Regions from separate parts of the Terrabacter sp. 01T434 genome, predicted to be linked through region 3. Evidence: riboswitches for the same ligand, from Rfam matches in the RefSeq annotation. Region 3 holds a riboswitch; each other region holds the start of a gene.
What was found. Region 3 has a riboswitch for S-adenosylmethionine ahead of metX (homoserine O-acetyltransferase MetX). Riboswitches for the same ligand answer to the same signal wherever they lie in the genome.
Positions count from the first base shown of each region.

Region 1: another riboswitch for S-adenosylmethionine. It lies ahead of AC1DIW_RS04535 (aminotransferase class V-fold PLP-dependent enzyme); the one in region 3 lies ahead of metX (homoserine O-acetyltransferase MetX).
Region 2: another riboswitch for S-adenosylmethionine. It lies ahead of AC1DIW_RS15035 (bifunctional o-acetylhomoserine/o-acetylserine sulfhydrylase); the one in region 3 lies ahead of metX (homoserine O-acetyltransferase MetX).

Region 1 is NZ_JBFTPP010000001.1:954,106-957,373, forward strand. Features, by position in the region: gene AC1DIW_RS04530 (endonuclease/exonuclease/phosphatase family protein) at 1-426, shown strand, start outside; gene AC1DIW_RS04535 (aminotransferase class V-fold PLP-dependent enzyme) at 476-1,897, opposite strand; SAM riboswitch class IV at 1,934-2,059, opposite strand; gene AC1DIW_RS04540 (FtsK/SpoIIIE family DNA translocase) at 2,272-3,268, shown strand, end outside.
Region 2 is NZ_JBFTPP010000006.1:255,622-258,889, forward strand. Features, by position in the region: gene AC1DIW_RS15030 (acyl-CoA dehydrogenase family protein) at 1-1,013, opposite strand, end outside; SAM riboswitch class IV at 1,154-1,267, shown strand; gene AC1DIW_RS15035 (bifunctional o-acetylhomoserine/o-acetylserine sulfhydrylase) at 1,356-2,675, shown strand; gene AC1DIW_RS15040 (S66 family peptidase) at 2,727-3,268, shown strand, end outside.
Region 3 is NZ_JBFTPP010000011.1:81,482-84,749, reverse strand. Features, by position in the region: gene AC1DIW_RS19825 (DUF4192 domain-containing protein) at 1-981, shown strand, start outside; SAM riboswitch class IV at 1,068-1,182, shown strand; gene metX (homoserine O-acetyltransferase MetX) at 1,198-2,481, shown strand; gene AC1DIW_RS19815 (universal stress protein) at 2,589-2,987, shown strand.

The sequences.
Region 1 (3,268 bases), on a different contig from region 3:
GCCACGCAGAGCGTGCAGCCCGAGGTCGACGTCACGGCGCCGGAGGGCACGGTGCGGCTCAAGGTCGCGCACCCCACGGCGCCGCTCCAGGGCGACACCGCCCAGTGGCGCGCGGGGCTGAGCGCTCTCCAGGCGTGGAAGGAGCACCTCGCCGGCGACCAGCCTGTCGTCATGGCGGGCGACTTCAACGCGAGCTTCGGTCACCCCGGTTTCCGTGACCTTGCGGAGGGACTCGACGACGCCCAGCGCACCGACGGTCAGGGCTGGGTGCGCACCTGGCCCTTCGCGGGCAACCGGTTGCCGCCGTTCGTGCAGCTCGACCACCTGCTGAGCCGGCGCCTGACGGTCGTCGCGGCCGGTCAGGTGGCGTTCAACCGGGCCGACCACGCGGCCGTGTGGGCGAGCTACCACCTGCCGGCGCGCTGACGCGCTGACGCGCTGACGCGCGACATGGGGCAGGAGCACCCGCCGGGGGTCACCAGGGACGGGCGACCTCGACGTCGCGCGGGTCGGTGCCCTCGACCGTCCAGCTGCCACCGGTGCGGGTCCACACCGCGTCGGTGCCGTGCTCGACCAGCCGGGCGACGGCGGCGACGAGCCGCTCGACGCCCTCGCGGGTGCTGCCGAGGCCGATGCTCGCGCGGACGGCCGTGGCCGGGCGCTCGCCCCACGGGTCCTCGAGGAGCTCGTCGACGAGCAGGTGGGCGCAGAACTTGCCGTCGCGCACGCCGATGCCGTGCTCGACGGAGAGCACCTGCGAGACGAGGGAGGAGTCCCAGCCCTCGACGGTGAAGGCCACGACGCCGACGCGGTCGCTGTCGTCGCCGAAGATCGAGAGGACCTCGACACCGGCCACCTCGTCGAGCCCGGTGCGCAGCCGGTCAAGCAGGCGGGACTCGTGCTCCTCGATGGCCTCGCGGTGGCGGGCGATGGTCGAGCACGCCGCCGCGAGGGCGATCGCGCCGAGGACGTTGGGGCTGCCGCCCTCGTGGCGCGCCGGGCCGGTCGCCCAGGTCGTGCCGTCCTCGGTCACCGACCGGGTCGCGCCACCGCCGAGCAGGTAGGGGTGCCCGGCGTCGAGCCAGTCGGCGCGCCCGGCGAGCACCCCCGCGCCGTAGGGGGCATACGTCTTGTGGCCCGAGAACGCGACGTAGTCGGCGTCCCACGCGGCGAGGTCGATGGTGCGGTGCGCCGACAGCTGGGCCGCGTCGACGGCGATCCGGGCACCGTGCCCGTGGGCGAGGGCGGCGAGACGCTCGACGGGCCACACCTCGCCGGTGACGTTGGACGCCGCGGCGACGACGACGAGGCGGTGGCGCGACGGGTGGTCCGTCAACGCCTCCTCGAGCAGGAGGTGCGCGTCCTCGACGGTCTGCGGGACGGGGAGGCGCACCGTGCGGAAGCGCCCCCACGGCAGCAGCGTCGAGTGGTGCTCGGTGCCGAAGACGAAGACCGTCGTGCGACTCGGCAGCGCCTTGCTGAGCAGCGCCCACGAGTCCGTCGTCGAGCGGGTGAAGACGACCGAGTCGCTCTCCCGGGCGCCGACGAACGCCGCGACCTCCTCGCGGGCCTGCTCGTACCACGCGCTCGTCAGCCGTGAGGCGAAGCCCGCGCCGCGGTGCACGGAGGAGTAGGTCTCGAGCGCGCGGTCGACGGCCGCCTTGACCGTCTCGAGCGCGGGCGTCGAGGCGGCGTGGTCGAGGTTGGCGTATGCCGCGTCGCCGTGGAGCGTCGGGACGCGCAGCCCCGCGCCGACGACGGTGGGCAGCGTGCGCGCCTCGGGCACGACGTGCAGCGCACGGCTGCGCACGACCGGTGCCGACGTCCCGCCACAGGGCGAGGACGCCGGGTGAGCGGCGGGGTGGGAAGAGGGACGGGTCGAGGACAGGACCGACATGCCAGTGCTCCTGGGTCATGGGACCCACCCGGTGCGGGTCCGCGCTTGCCGACCTCGATCGCACGTTCGGACCGAGGGTGGCCTGGTCGTCACCCGGAGCACCCCACCGCGGAGGAGGGTTGCTGGCCAGCGAGCCGGGGCTTGTCACTGGCACTCATGACCTGGCAAGGACGATAGGGGCCGCACCAGCCGTCTGTCCACCAGTCGGTACCGGGATGTCGCGATCTGAGACGACATCCGAGGCGCGGCCGGGCGGCGACCCACGCGAGCCACGCACTCGGCATACGGAAGCTCTCCTCGAACCCCGCAGACCGGCCACCGCTGTTGCGCGTGTGACGCGTGAGTTCAGCAGCGCGTTGACGTACGGTGCCACCATGGCGTCACGTCCGTCCAGCAGCCAGCGCTCGAGCACCACCGCGGCCACACGCGCCAAGGGGTCCTCGGGCGGTGCCACGTCGCGCCCGCCCGCAGCCCGCTCGACCCGGCCCGCGCAGCGCAAGCCCGCCGCCCGCAAACCGGCCGCCAAGGCCGCGTCCAAGGCCCGGGGCGGTGGCCTGCCCTTCCCGCTCGGCGCGATGCGCAACACGTGGATGGGCGTCTCGCACCTGGCCGGGGGAGCGGTGCGTCGCGTGGGCCACAGCGCCGCGGACCTCGAGCCGGAGCACCGCCGCGACGGCATCGGCTTCGCCCTCATCGCGCTGGCCGTCGTCGTCGCCGCCCGCGAGTGGTGGGGCGTCTCCGGCACCTTCGGCGACGTCGTGCACGCGGTCTTCGCCGGCACCTTCGGTCGCGTCGCGTATGCCGTGCCGCTCGTCCTGATCGCCCTCGGCCTGCGCATGCTGCGCGCCCCCCAGGACGACGCCGCCACCAACCGCGTCGTCGTCGGCACCATCGCGCTGACCTTCGCTGCGTGCGGCCTGTCGCACCTCGCCGACGGCATCCCCAACCCGCCCGACGGCGCCGACGGCATGCGTGCCGCCGGCGGCATCCTCGGCTTCCTCGCGTCGAGCCCGCTCGCCGCGGCCGTCTCCACCTACGGTGCGGTCGTCCTGCTCATCATGCTCGGCCTCTTCGGCCTGCTCGTCGTCACGGCCACCCCGGTCAACATGATCCCGACCCGGATGCGTCAGCTCCGGGCCCTCGTCATCGACCGGGGCCACGAGGACGACCAGCACGACGACGCCGACGACGCCCCGGCGGCCGCCGTCAAGCGCGCCCGCCGCAAGCCCGTGGACCTGTCCGAGCGCGACGGCGACGAGGCCTTCCGCCAGGCAGCCCAGAAGGCCCTCGAGGACGAGGGCGCCACGGGGCCGCGCCCCGGCGAGAAGCGCGCGACCCCGCCCGGCCTGCTGGCGCCGCGCCCCGGCGGCG
Region 2 (3,268 bases), on a different contig from region 3:
ATCTTCATCGCCACGTCCGAGGCGTAGCACTTGGCGGCCGCCCCGAAGAAGGTGAGGTCCTTGTCGCCGCGCTCGGACTTCGCGGCCGCGACGTAGACCATCTGGCGCGCGGCCTCGAGCTCCATCGCCATGTCGGCGAGCATAAACTGGATGCCCTGGAAGTCGGCGATGCGCTTGCCGAACTGCTTGCGCTCCCTGACGTAGGCGACGGCCTGGTCGAGCGCGCCCTGCGCGATCCCGACGGCCTGGGCGCCGATGGTGACCCGCGTGTGGTCGAGCGTGCGCAGTGCGATCTTCAGCCCGTCACCCACCGGCCCGACGACACGGTCCCCCGGGATGCGCACGTTGTCGAAGTGCAGCTCGCGCGTCGGGCTGCCCTTGATGCCGAGCTTGCGTTCCTTCTCCCCGAAGGTGAAGCCCTCGTCGGACTTCTCGAGGACGAAGGCCGTGACGTTGCCGCCGCGGGGGCCGTCGGGGTCGGTCACCGCGAGGACCGTGTAGTACTCGGACACACCGGCGTTCGTGATCCACGACTTGTGGCCGTTGACGACCCAGCCGTCGCCGTCCTGACGCGCCCGGCACCTCATCGCCGCGGTGTCGGAGCCCGCCTCGCGCTCGGACAGGCCGTAGGAGAACGTCGTGCGGCCCTGGGCGAGCGGCGGGAGGTAGCGGCGCTTGACGTCGTCGCTGGCGGCGAGGATGAGCGGGAGCGAGCCGAGCTTGTTGACGGCCGGGATGAGCGAGGCGGACGCGTCGACCCGGGCCACCTCCTCGATGACGATGCACGTCGCGAGGGCGTCGGCACCGACGCCGTCGTACTCCTCGGGCACGTGGGGTGCGAAGAAGTCGGAGGCGACGAGGGCGTCGTGGGCCTCCTGGGGGTAGCGCGCGTCCGCGTCGACGGCGGCGGCATACGGGGCGATCTTGTCCTCTGCGACCGCGCGGACGGCCTCCCTCAGGGCCTCGTGGTCCTCGCTGGTCCGGAACAGGTCGAAGTCGGCATTCGTGCTCACGCAGGGATCCTACTCGTGGGTTCGATTAGTAGGACGTCCTCGTGATCGACGCCACGGCCACCGGGTGCCGGACCTGGCGCGCGTCCACGATGAGGACGGCGACTCCTCTCGGTGGCGGACGCATACGTAGACTCCCAGCAGGTCATGAGTGTCAGCGACAAGCCCCGGCTCGCTGGCCGGCAACCCTCCAACCGCGGTGGGGTGCCCCGGGTGAGGACCTGGCCACGGACACTCGTCCGCGGCAAGCGCGGAGAGCCTCTCTCCCGCACCGATCCGTCGGTGCGCCGGGCACACGACGGTTGTCGTGGACCGGCCAGCGACATGGCACGAGGAGAACGACCGATGAGCGAGACCCCCAGCTGGTCCTTCGAGACCAAGCAGATCCATGCCGGACAGACCCCCGACACGGCCACCGGAGCGCGCGCCGTGCCGATCTACCAGACCACGAGCTACGTCTTCAACGACACCGACCACGCAGCAAACCTGTTCGGGCTCAAGGAGTTCGGCAACATCTACACGCGCATCATGAACCCCACCGCCGACGTGGTCGAGCAGCGCGTCGCCGCTCTCGAGGGTGGTGTGGGCGCCCTGCTCGTGGCCTCGGGGCAGTCGGCGACGACGCTCGCCCTGCTCAACATCGCCGAGGCCGGCGACCACATCGTGGCCTCCCCCAGCCTCTACGGCGGCACCGCGAACCTGCTGCAGTTCACCTTCCCCCGGCTCGGCGTCGAGGTGACCTTCGTCGAGGACCCCACCTCGCTCGACTCGTGGCGCGCGGCCGTGCGCCCCAACACCAAGGTCTTCTTCGGCGAGACCATCGCCAACCCCAAGGCCGAGGTCCTCGACATCGAGGGCGTCGCCGCCCTCGCGCACGAGCACGGCGTGCCGCTCGTCGTCGACAACACCATCGCCACGCCCTACGTCATCCGGCCGTTCGAGTGGGGCGCCGACGTCGTCGTGCACTCGGCCACGAAGTACCTCGGCGGCCACGGCACGTCCATCGCCGGCATCATCGTCGACGCCGGCAGCTTCGACTTCGCCGCCGACCCCGAGAAGTTCCCCGCCTACAACACCCCGGACGAGAGCTACCACGGTCTCGTCTACGCCCGCGACCTCGGCGTCGGCAGCCCGCTCGGGGCCAATCTCGCCTACATCCTCAAGGCGCGGGTGCAGCTGCTCCGGGACCTCGGCCCGGCGGCGGCCCCCTTCAACGCCTTCCTCATCACCCAGGGGCTCGAGACCCTCTCGCTGCGCATCGACCGGCACCTCGAGAACGCGGCGAAGGTCGCGGCCCACCTGCAGGGCCACGACCAGGTCGAGCGGGTGGTCTGGGCGTCCCTGCCCGAGAGCCCGTCGTACGCGCTGGCGCAGAAGTACGCGCCGCGTGGCGCCGGCGCGGTGCTCTCCTTCGAGATCGAGGGCGGCCTCGAGGCGGGCAAGAAGTTCGTCGAGGCGCTGACGCTGCACAGCCACGTCGCCAACATCGGTGACGTGCGCTCGCTCGTCATCCACCCCGCCTCGACGACGCACTCGCAAGGTGGTGACGACGCCCGCCTGGCCGCCGGGGTCACGCCCGGGCTGGTGCGCCTCTCGGTCGGGCTGGAGCACATCGACGACATCATCGCCGACCTCGAGCAGGGCTTCGCCGCCGCGAAGGCCTGACCGCCCGAAACCGGGGTGAAGCGGGTCGGCAGGGCTGGCACGATGGCGGCCATGCCGATCCGCTACCCCGCCCCGCTCCGTCCCGGTGACCGGATCGGCGTGACGTCGCCGAGCTCCGGTGTCTCCGACGAGCTGTGGGGCCGGTTCACGTATGCCGTCGAGTGCCTCCGCGACCGCGGCTTCGACGTCGTGGTGGGCGAGCTCAACCACGCCCCCTCGCACGTCAGCGGTCCCCGCGAGGCCCGCGCGGCGGAGCTCATGGCGATGCTGCTCGACCCGGCGATCCGGGCCGTGGTCCCGCCGTGGGGCGGCGAGACCGGGATCGACCTGCTCGACCTCCTCGACCTCGAGGCCGTGGCCGACGCGGAGCCGACGTGGTGTGTGGGCTTCTCCGACACCTCGACCTGGCTCACCCCGCTCACGCTGGCCACCGGCATCGCGACGATCCACGGGCAGAACTTCATGGACACCCCGTATGCCGTGCCGGACGGCATACGCCACTGGGTCGAGGTCGCGAGCGCGAGCCCGGGCGACGAGCTCGAGCAGCGCTCCCCCGGCCGCTTCAGGTCGGACGGCGGCTGGGACGACTACGC
Region 3 (3,268 bases):
CGCGACGAGCTGGCCCGACTCGTCGAGCCGCTCGCACCGTCCGAGCCCCGGCACGACCTGGCCCTGGCGGCCATCGAGGACTGGCAGCGCCGCTACCGGGCCGCTGGAGGGTCGGTGAGCGACCTGCCGGGCCCAGGCGGCAGGCGCCGTCGGTTCCCGCGGCGCGCGAGCTCTGCGAGCACCGGGCTCGGAGTGCTGGACGGCGGCGACCCGTCCGCGCGCCAGTTCCTCGTCAACGACTCACTGGTCGCCTGGGGTGGGGTGCTGAACGGTGACATCGAGGGCTACGGCATCGAGCACTGGCTGCCGTCCCTCGTGGGGCCGCTCCGCGACGTCGAGGTCCGGGACGCCCTCATCGGATGGCTGTGCCCGGGCACGGTGCCGCTCGACACGTTCCCTGACGACCTCGTCGTCATGCTGGACGTGCTTCTCGGTCCGGAGCTGCGGCTCGCCCCGACGACCGGCGACGCAGGACTCGATTCAGCGCGTGACTCGGCCTGGGGTCAAGCGGGCGACGTCACGGGCGACGGCGGCGGGACGGGTGGCGACGTCGCGTCGCGGCTCACCGCTTCGGATCGCGAGGCGCTGCGGGCCCTCCACGAGCTGCTCGACCTCGGGTCTGCGCCTGCATCCGGCGTCCCGGGAGTGGAGCCCGACGCCCCGGCGGGGGACGCCGCCGACCGGCCCGCCGGTCCCGACGGAGTCCGCGGACGCGAGACGGATGAGAGCTGGGAGGACTGGGACGAGGCGACCCTGCCGCGCCTGGTGCTCGGACGCCTCGAGCCCGTGTGCCGACTCACCCCGGCCGTGCACGCAGCACCGCTGCTCTCGGTCGTCGCGGCGCTCGCGTGGTGGTGCGGCGATGGAGCACGGGCCGGGGTGGCCGTCGACCATGCGCTCGACCTCGAGCCCGACCACCGGCTGAGCCGACTGGTGCGCCGGTCGCTCGACCACGGCATCCGGCCGTCCCGCTGCGCGTGACCCACCCGCCCGCCCCGCGGGCGGGGGCGTCCATGTCGTGGACCGCTCGATCTCCTCCGGGTGGCGTCTCGCGTATGGTTTGACCAGGTCACGAGTACCAGCGACAAGCCCCGGCTCGCTGGTCGGCAACCCTCCTACGCGGTGGGGTGCCCCGGGTGAGGACCTGGCCGCGCTCGTCCCGGGTGCGTGCAAGCGCGAGGACCGAGGAGTACCCCGATGACCGTCACCCACCGGAAGCCGAGCTCGCGTCGTCCCGCGCGGCACGCTGCCGCTGGCACCGTGCCGTCCGAGGGCGTCGCCCCGCCGTCGTCCGGTCACGCAACGGCTGGGCCGAGGACGGCGGACCGGGGTGACGAGACGACGCTCCCTGCACAGCGCAGACCGGACGGGGCCTGGCGCGACGGCGATCCCGTGGGTGGGCGGCAGTTCGTGCGCATCGGTGACGTGGAGCTCGAGCGCGGAGGTGTGCTGCCCGACGTCCGCATCGCCTACGAGACGTGGGGCCGGCTCAACGACGCGGGCGACAACGTCGTGCTCGTCGAGCACGCGCTGACCGGCGACAGCCACGTCGTCGGTGAGGCGGGGCCGGGGCACCCATCACCCGGATGGTGGAACTCCCTGGTTGCCGAGGGCGGCCCGGTCGACCCCGACGAGTGGTTCGTCATCGCCTCCAACGTCCTCGGCGGCTGCCAGGGCAGCACCGGCCCGTCGACTCCCGCCCCGGACGGACAACCCTGGGGGAGTCGGTTCCCCTACGTCACCGTCCGTGACCAGGTCACAGCCGAGCGTCTGCTCCTCGACCACCTGGGCATCCGCCGGGTCGCTGCCGTCGTGGGCGGCTCGATGGGCGGCATGCGAGCGATCGAGTGGGCGGTCACGCATCCTGACGACGTCGACCGGTGCATCGTCCTCGCCTCGACCGCCCGCGCCACCGCCGACCAGATCGCCTGGTGCCAGCCGCAGCTGCTGGCCATCCGTCACGATCCCGACTTCGCGGGCGGGGACTACTACTCGAGCGACCGCCGCCCGGACACCGGCCTGGGTCTCGCGCGTCGCATCGCCCACATCACCTACCGCACGGAGTCCGAGCTCGACGAGCGCTTCGGGCGCTCCGCCCAGCTCGGCGAGGACCCGTTGCGCGCCGGTGACCGAGGTCGCTTTGCCGTCGAGTCCTACCTCGACCACCACGCCGGCAAGCTGGCGCGACGTTTCGACGCGAACTCCTATGTCGTCCTGACCGAGGCGATGAACTCCCACGACGTGGGCCGGGACCGGGGCGGTCTGCCGGCTGCCCTGAGCCGCGTCAGCGCCGACTGCACCATCGTGTCGGTCGACACCGACCGCCTCTACCCACCGCGCCTCTCGGACGAGCTGCACGCCGCCCTGCCCTTCTCCGAGCGTGCGCACATCGTCTCCGACTTCGGCCACGACGGATTCCTCATCGAGGAGGAGCAGGTGGGCCGGATCGTCCGAGGCGCGCTGGACCGCCGCCGCGGCTGAAGCCGCCTGGGCACGTCGGCGCGGTGCGCGCGGGACGCACCGGACGTGCCTCGATATCGGGTACGGTGCGAGCACTGGTTGTTTCCGTCCCAAGGAGGTCCGGGAAAGTGGCCATCGTCGTTGGTTATGTCGCCACCAAAGAAGGTCGCGCGGCGCTCAAGCGAGCCGCCGAGGAGTGCGTCCTGCGCGGTGCGAAGCTCGTCGTCATCAGCTCCCACCGTGGAGGCAAGGACTTTGACGCGGACGAGGCCAGGGAGTTCGAGAGCGAGCTTGCCCGCGTGCAGGCGATCCTCGAGGAGAAGGGGCTCGAGCACGAGGTGCGGCAGCTGGTCCGGGGCAACGACCCCGCCGAGGACCTCATCTCCGTCGCCGAGGAGGAGAAGGCCGACTTCATCGTCATCGGGCTTCGGCGCCGCAGCCCGGTGGGCAAGCTCATCCTCGGCTCCAACGCGCAGCGGATCCTGCTCGACGCGAGCTGTCCCGTCCTGGCGGTCAAGGGCGAGTGACGCGTCGGGGGTCGCCTACGGGCGGGTCCCATCGGCCTCGTCAGCCGATCAGCGCCGTGCGCGGGTTCGCCGTCCGTTCGCTCAGATGGCGTGTGCCGTTTTATAATGTCGGAGTACCGGATCGCACCAGGCGCACCGAGAGCTCGAGACAGGGATCGACTCCGACAGGCCACGCCCTCCCGGCACCAAACCCCATTCTTCTTCGTTGTGATGATGCATGCCCGAAACCGGGGTGATCAACCGACGAGGCCTGCGACGAAAGGCGACTGCATCCGTGCCCA